Regions from separate parts of the Rahnella sp. PD4 genome, predicted to be linked through region 1. Evidence: predicted binding sites of a transcription regulator. Region 1 holds the regulator's gene; the other holds the start of a gene.
The links. Region 1 encodes Fur, which represses iron uptake genes when iron is present. Its sites were predicted from a motif close to ATAATAATGAGAACNACTATCAA; they were not measured.
Positions count from the first base shown of each region.

Region 2: feoA (ferrous iron transporter A) is a predicted target of Fur. The motif match lies at 1,687-1,709, and genes of this name have one in related genera.

Region 1 is NZ_JBLZQF010000008.1:66,091-70,058, forward strand. It holds gene chiP (chitoporin ChiP) at 1-683, shown strand, start outside; gene chiQ (ChiQ/YbfN family lipoprotein) at 697-1,032, shown strand; gene fur (ferric iron uptake transcriptional regulator) at 1,165-1,620, opposite strand; gene fldA (flavodoxin FldA) at 1,932-2,459, opposite strand; gene ACOZIO_RS18705 (methyl-accepting chemotaxis protein) at 2,881-3,968, shown strand, end outside.
Region 2 is NZ_JBLZQF010000005.1:68,777-72,744, reverse strand. It holds gene feoB (Fe(2+) transporter permease subunit FeoB) at 1-1,189, opposite strand, end outside; gene feoA (ferrous iron transporter A) at 1,276-1,500, opposite strand; gene ACOZIO_RS14340 (Tex family protein) at 1,917-3,968, opposite strand, start outside.

The DNA.
Region 1 (3,968 bases):
AAGGCGCGTTTGGTCAGGCTGAAAGTTATGTCGATCAGTACTTTGGCAAAGCCTCGTACAAAATAGATTTGCTGGGCAATCCGCTGACTACCAGCTATCAGTTCTATGGGGCAGAAGATCGTATCAGTGACAAAAATGATCCAAACAGTTTGTATGATGGTCTGGCCTGGTTGCAGGCGTTAACTTTCGGCTATACCACGGGTCAGTTCAACTGGCGTCTGGAAGGGACGATGGTGAAAGCGGAAGGGAACCAGGGTTACTTCCTGCAACGTATGACGCCGACGTATTCCTCTTCAAACGGCCGTCTTGATGTGTGGTGGGACAACCGTTCGGACTTCAACGCTAACGGTGAAAAAGCAGTATATGCAGGCGTGTTGTATGACCTGGCAAAATGGGATTTACCGGGCTTAGCCGTCGGTGGCTCCTATGTTTATGCATGGGATGCCAGGCCGAGCACTAACGCGGCTTACGACCAGAGTCAGCGCCTGAAAGAAAGCGCCTGGAGTCTGGATGCGCTGTACACCATTCAGGAAGGCCGTGCGAAAGGGACATTGTTCAAACTGCATTACACCCAGTATGACAATCATTCGGATATTCCAAGCTGGGGCGGCGGATACGGCAATATTTTCCAGGATGAAAAAGACGTGAAATTCATCGTTATCGCTCCATTCACTATTTTCTGAGGTCGCTATGTCGATGAATAAATTATTGATGACCGTGGTATCCGCTGTTCTGCTGGCGGGTTGTGCGCCGACAGCCGGTCAGGCTGAAATATCCAAAACGCGTGAGGCTTACAGCGCCTGTATTAATACGGCGGAAGGCAATCCGGATAAACTGGCATCCTGTCAGGCGGTGCTGAATGTACTGAAACAGGAAAAAGCCCACCAAAAATTTGCGGAACAGGAAACGGTTCGCGTGGTGGATTACCAGCAGTGTCTTACGGCACGCAAAACCGGTAATGGTCAGGCGTATGCCGCAGATTGCGGAAAGATATGGCAGGAAATCCGGGCCAATAACGCTCCGAAACCGTAAAACGAATCGCAGAAATCAAACCCCGGCGTGCCGGGGTTTTTTTAGGGTTGCTGAAATCCAGACATAAAAAAACCGCTTTTCAGCGGTTAATGAATTCACAGCCTGTCGGCAACGGGGTTGCCACATGCCATATTAGTGCGCAGGTTTATCGTTGTGCAAAGACTCATCTTCGCGGCAATCACCTGCTTCACAATGACCATAGAGATACAGACTATGGTTGGTCAGTTTGATGCCGTGTTTCTTAGCAATCTCACGCTGACGGCCTTCAATATACTCATCACGAAATTCGATTACACGTCCGCAATCCAGGCAGATGAGGTGATCGTGGTGATGCTGCTGAGTCAGTTCGAATACGGACTTGCCGCCTTCGAAATTATGACGGGTAACGATACCGGCGTCGTCGAACTGGTTCAGAACGCGGTAAACCGTTGCCAGGCCAATTTCTTCACCCATATCAATTAATTGCTTGTAAAGATCTTCCGCACTAACGTGATGACCTTCCGGCGCTTGCAGCACTTCCAGGATTTTGAGGCGCGGAAGCGTGACTTTTAAGCCAGCTTTCTTCAGTGCGGTGTTGTTGTCAGTCATGCGGATTCAGTCCTGTTACTATGTGCTAATCAAGTTGAGGCATGCAGCCTGTGGCATCGGCGGCACAAATTATTCGTTTAGTCTCTTCGTTTACGCAAGTGTGCCAATTGTCGTCAACGATAGCCTGTTAATAAAGATCACAATTTGCCGGTCACATTGGTAATGCAACGACTTGATCGATAGAAAAAACAGAGGAACTCAGTGTACCTTGATACGACCGAAAGTTACAATTTTGTAGCAGTTAAATTGTTAATTTCAGTAATAGTTTGGCCCTTCAATTGTAGAATAAATCCTCAGGGCCAACAGGGTTTTTAGCCAATAATTTCAGAAAGGCTGAGTTCTTCTGTGATCTGTTTCACCCAGGCATCAACACGTTCACTGGTCAGTTCCGGCTGGCGATCTTCGTCAATTGCCAGTCCTATGAAATGCTTATCATCAGCCAGGCCTTTAGAGGCTTCAAAGTGATACCCTTCGGTAGGCCAGTGTCCGACAATCACTGCGCCGCGTGGCTCAATGATATCGCGCACGGTGCCCAGTGCATCGCAAAAATATTCGGCATAGTCTTCCTGGTCACCACAGCCAAACAGTGCAACCAGCTTACCTTCGAAATCTATCTCTTCCAGCGTTGGGAAAAAGTCGTCCCAGTCACACTGCGCTTCACCGTAATACCAGGTTGGAATACCGATAAGCAAAATATCGAATTTTTCCAGATCCTCTTTGCTGCTCTTCGCAATGTCATGCACCTCTGCAACATCTTTACCCAACTGTTTCTGGATCATTTTTGCGATGTTTTCGGTGTTACCTGTATCGGATCCAAAGAAGATACCTACAACGGCCATAAGATTACCTAACCTCTTGTTCTCAATGAAGTGCTCTGCAACGCAGGCAATAATAATGCAGATGATAGCAAACTCGTGCGGCGGAGAATATGCTTCTGCTCGCCTTCTTAGCTGGGGAATAAGTTTATCGGGCAATATTTTTAAGTGTTATCGCCTTTGTGTGCTTTCACGCAGGGTGCGTTAACCTCAGGCTGAATAAGGTCAAACGCAAATTGAAGAAATAAGTCGTCACAATACTAAATTTCGAGAATATTCCGCCGATAGATGATGCGAGAGCAATCTCAACATAATAAAGAAATCGATGCCCGGAGAGGTGTTCAAACATGTCCTGGGGCACTTGCCTGCTGGTTACCTGTCTTGATTCTCCGCATCCCCCTCAATCCTCAGGCCAGAAACAGTCATGTTTCGAGAGAGGCATATCGTGCAGTTTTTAAAAAATATTACCATCAGGGCCGCTTTGTTAACAATTCTTGGCATTTTTTGTGTCATGTGGGCGGGTGTTTCCCTATACACCGTTACCTCCCTTGACACACTGACCCAAAATACCAAAAACAGTACCGAGCTGGTCAATAATATGGCGCTGATCAATAAAGGAAATGATCAGTATTTCCGTACCGTAACTCGCCTTACGCGTGCCGTCGCACAGCTTCAGGCCGATCCGTCAAAAGGTCCGGAAATTTTTGATACCGCCAAACAATCCCTCACCGGGCTGACCCAGGCACTGGCTAATTTTAAAACGGCGCCGCATCCGGGGCTGGAAGATGTTGCCGTGCAGGAACTGATCACCAATTGGGAAAATCTGATTACCCAGGGCGTCACGCCAATGTTCGACGCAGCCTTCAGTAAGAACACGGAGTTATATAACCAGTTAGCCAACACTACCGTACCTGCACTGAGCCGCAGTTTTGGTGTCTCGATGGACAAAGTCGGCGGTCAGATCGCGGTAGATTTTGATGCATCGCAACGGCAGTCTGCCCATCTGACCTCATTCAGCAAAGTGATTCTGCTGACGGCCTTTGGTATCGGGCTGGTGATCTTATTACTGACTGACCGTTATCTGGTCATGGCGCTGGTGAAACCCTTGGATAAAATCCGTGATCACTTCGCGGTGATAGCAAGCGGCGATCTGACACTTTATCTGGATGAGTTCGGTAAAAACTGCGCCGGTAAGCTGATTCCGTTACTGAACCTGATGCAGTCTAGCCTGGTGAATACCGTTCAGACCATCCGCAACTGCACCAATCACATCTATCAGGGCGCGTCAGAAATTTCAGCCGGAAACAACGATTTATCTTCCCGTACGGAAGAGCAGGCATCTGCACTGGAAGAAACCGCTGCCAGCATGGAAGAACTGACTGCGACGGTTAAGCACAATGCTGATAACGCTCATCATGCCAGCCAGCTGGTTATGGAAGCTTCTACCACTGCGCAGAAAGGTGGCAACATCGTGGCGGATGTGGTCAGCACCATGAAAGATATCTCCGGCAGTTCGAAGAAAATTGCTGAAAT
Region 2 (3,968 bases), on a different contig from region 1:
GTACGAAGGATTTGCCCGGCAGACCCAGTGACTGCATCAGTCTGTCCATGACGAACGCGGCACGCGCCATATAACCGGAGTCTTCAAGGAATGACAGAAACAGATACATCATGCCAATTTGAGGCACCAGCGGCAGCACGGTGTTGATACCGCCGCCTATCCCCTGCGCCAGAAAAATGGTCAGCCACTGCGGGAAATGCAGGGTAAAGCCTATCCACTGCATACCCTGAATGAAAATCGCAGCTGAGCCGATATCGAAAATAGGTTGCAGCGCGCCGCCGATGTTGATGGCCAGTACGAACATCAGATACATCACCAGCAGAAAAACCGGCACGCCCAGAAAGCGGTTGAGGATCACCCGATCGAGCACCTGCGTCAGTTTATTCGGTGCCGTGAGATGAGAATTGCTGACCTCCGCGCAGAGTGTCGCGATACTCTGATAACGCGCATCGGCAATCAGCAGCGCCGGGTCTTCCAGTTTTTGCTCAGCCAGCCGGGCTTTCACCTGCGGCAATAAAGCGTGCGCGTTGCCTGCGTGTGTCTGGCTATAAATATCCCCTTCAAGCATTTGCAGCGCCAGCCAGCGGCGTTGTTGTAGCGACATGTCTTGCGGCATGCCGGCGGCCAGCACATCGACTTCCTGTTGCAGCAGCGGATGATATTGCACACGCTCCAGCTCAGCCACCTGAGGCAATGCGTCGATGGCAACTTTCAGTTCCTGGATGCCACTGGCCCGGGTAGAGATCAGCGCCACCACCGGGCAACCCAGACGGGCAGACAGCGCAGGGATATCAATATTGATGTTCTGGATTTTGGCGATATCAAGCATGTTCAGCGCCACGATGCACGGTACGCCCAGTTCCAGCAGTTGCAGCGTCAGGTACAAGTTACGCTCGAGGTTTGAGGCATCCACGACGTTGATCATCAGATCCGCGTCGCCGCTAAGAATGTAATGGCAGGCAATTTGTTCATCGAGCGAGGTTTGCTCGGAAATGGTGGTCAGGGAGTAGGTACCGGGTAAATCCACCAGCGTAATCTGATGTTCTGCGGTGGCGAACTGACCTTCTTTGCGCTCGACAGTGACGCCTGCCCAGTTACCGACACGCTGACGGGAACCGGTTAACTGATTGAAAAGGGTGGTTTTACCTGAGTTCGGATTACCAATCAGGCCGATAGTTAATGGTTTCATACGTTAAAGTCTGCGTGTGAGAAAAGGTGAATATGCAAGCGCAAGGCCCGCCGCGAAAAATGTACTGTCACCGGCCTGACGGGGGATCAGGCCATCATCTCGAGCTGCAGCAGATCGAGATCTTTTCTGCGGACCACCAGGCTGGTACGGCGGGTTTCAATTTGTACCGGATCGCCCATCGGCGCCACGCGGATTATGTTGAAAAATGAACCCGGCAACATCCCGAGTGACAGCAGTTTCTGCCGGTAAGCCGGGCTGATTTCGTGTGAAAAGCCGGTAATTTTATAAGCACGTTTTGACTGAAGTTGCATAATTCCTCGCGAGGCGATCAGGCATTAATGGATGACGGCGTTTTAGTGATTTTGCGCCGTGCGTCCTTGCCCGGTGGTTCCACTGACTGGCGATTTATGTTGCTAAAAATATTGCTCTGAAATTGTCCCTGGTGCGAAATGGCCAGCCTGAAACTGGCGGTGCACTGAATACACAAAGAAGTACAAATGAGAATAATTATCATAATTAGTACGCGTATGGAGACAAAAGAAAAGAGGTGGGCCTCTTCGCGGGTATCTCCACCGCGTCGCTATCCTATGCCTGCGGGATGTGCGTTTTATTGATTTACCTCAGTGATTGATTCATTAGGAGAGAGTTTAAAAAGTGTCGAAAAAAGAGGCGTAAAAAAAGCCGCTGATTATCAGCGGCTTTCACAGGGAGAGGAGCAAAAGGAAAATTACCGTTTTTTACTCAGTGCAGCTGCCAGCGCATCGGCCATCGCGTTGTTACCGGCAGGAGCCGCATTGCGCCCCGCCGGTTTGCCCGGTGAATGACGCTTCTGATTATCGCGGGAATCTGTCGCCGGTGCGGAAGGACGCCGTGCCGGTGCTTCGCCGGGCTGTTCGTCCAGTCGCATAGTCAGCGCGATACGTTTACGTTGCAGATCGACTTCCATCACTTTGACTTTCACGATGTCACCCGCCTTCACCACTGTGTGAGGATCTTCGACGAATTTGTTCGCAAGCGATGAGATGTGAACCAGACCGTCCTGATGGACGCCAATATCGACGAACGCACCAAAGTTGGTAACGTTAGTGACAGAACCTTCGAGGATCATACCCGGCATCAGGTCGTTCATGGTTTCGACGCCATCGGCAAAGGTGGCGGTTTTGAACTCAGGACGCGGATCGTGCCCCGGTTTTTCCAGCTCTTTGATAATGTCGGTGACCGTTGGCACACCGAACTGCTCATCGGTGAATTCGCTGGCTTTCAGGCCGCGTAACACATTGGAATCACCCATCAGATCTTTCAGTGCCAGCTGTGTCGCTGCCAGAATGCGTTCCACGACCGGATAGGTTTCCGGGTGAACTGTCGAGGCGTCGAGCGGATTATCGCCGTGGTTGATGCGCAGGAAGCCCGCGCATTGTTCAAAGGCCTTTGGCCCCAGACGGCTGACTTTCAGCAACTGCCCGCGGTTACGGAACTGACCGTTTTCATCGCGCCAGCTGACAATATTCTGCGCCATCATGCGGGTCAGGCCCGCCACGCGGGTCAGCAGAGGAACGGAAGCGGTGTTGAGATCGACACCCACGGCGTTCACACAGTCCTCCACGACGGTATCGAGTTTTTTCGCCAGCTGGCTCTGGCTGACATCGTGCTGATACTGACCGACACCGATGGATTTCGGGTCGATTTTTACCAGCTCAGCCAGCGGATCCTGCAAACGACGTGCGATGGAGACGGCTCCGCGAATAGAAACGTCCAGATCCGGGAATTCCAGTGCCGCCAGTTCGGAAGCGGAATACACCGATGCACCGGCTTCGCTGACAATCACTTTCTGCGCTTTTACCGCCGGGAACTGTTTTTGCAGCTCGAGGAAGAAACGTTCCGTTTCCCGCGACGCGGTGCCGTTGCCGATCGCCACCAGTTCGACGTTGTGTTTGATGCACAACGCGGCAACCTGTTGCGCGGCTTTTGCCGCCTGACCGGTATGGGGATAAACGGTATCGATATCCACCAGTTTACCGGTGTTATCCACAACGGCGACTTTCACACCGGTACGTAAACCCGGATCAAGCCCCATGGTGGCGCGCATACCGGCCGGCGCGGCCATCAGCAAATCGTGCATATTACGGGCAAAAACGTTAATTGCTTCATCTTCTGCGCGTTCACGTACGGTGCCCATCAGTTCAGTTTCGAGATGCAGCAGGACTTTGATACGCCATGTCCAGTTGACCACGGCGCGACGCCAGACGTCAGCAGGCGCATTGTTCAGGCGCAAACCCAGATGGTCGATGATCAGTTGTTCGGCATAGCTTTCTTTTGGCGGTTCGTCATGCTGTGGATCGGCATTCAGCGCCAGCTGTAAAATACCTTCGTTGCGGCCACGGAACATCGCCAGCGCACGGTGCGAAGGTACCTGGGAAATCGGTTCGTGATGATCGAAGTAGTCGCGAAATTTCGCGCCTTCCTGCTCTTTACCTTCCACCATCCGGGAGGTCAGATGGGCATTTTTCCACAAATAATCACGGACTTTTGCCAGCAGCGAGGCATCTTCTGCAAAGCGTTCCATTAAAATATAACGTGCGCCGTCAAGTGCGGCTTTGGCGTCCGCTACGCCTTTGTCTGCATCGACAAATTTTGCGGCAGCAGCGTCCGGCTCATTTTGCGGCGCGTTCCACAACAGTTCGGCCAGCGGTTCCAGTCCGGCTTCAATGGCGATTTGTCCGCGCGTGCGACGCTTTGGTTTAAACGGCAGGTAAAGGTCTTCCAGCTCGGTTTTGCTCAG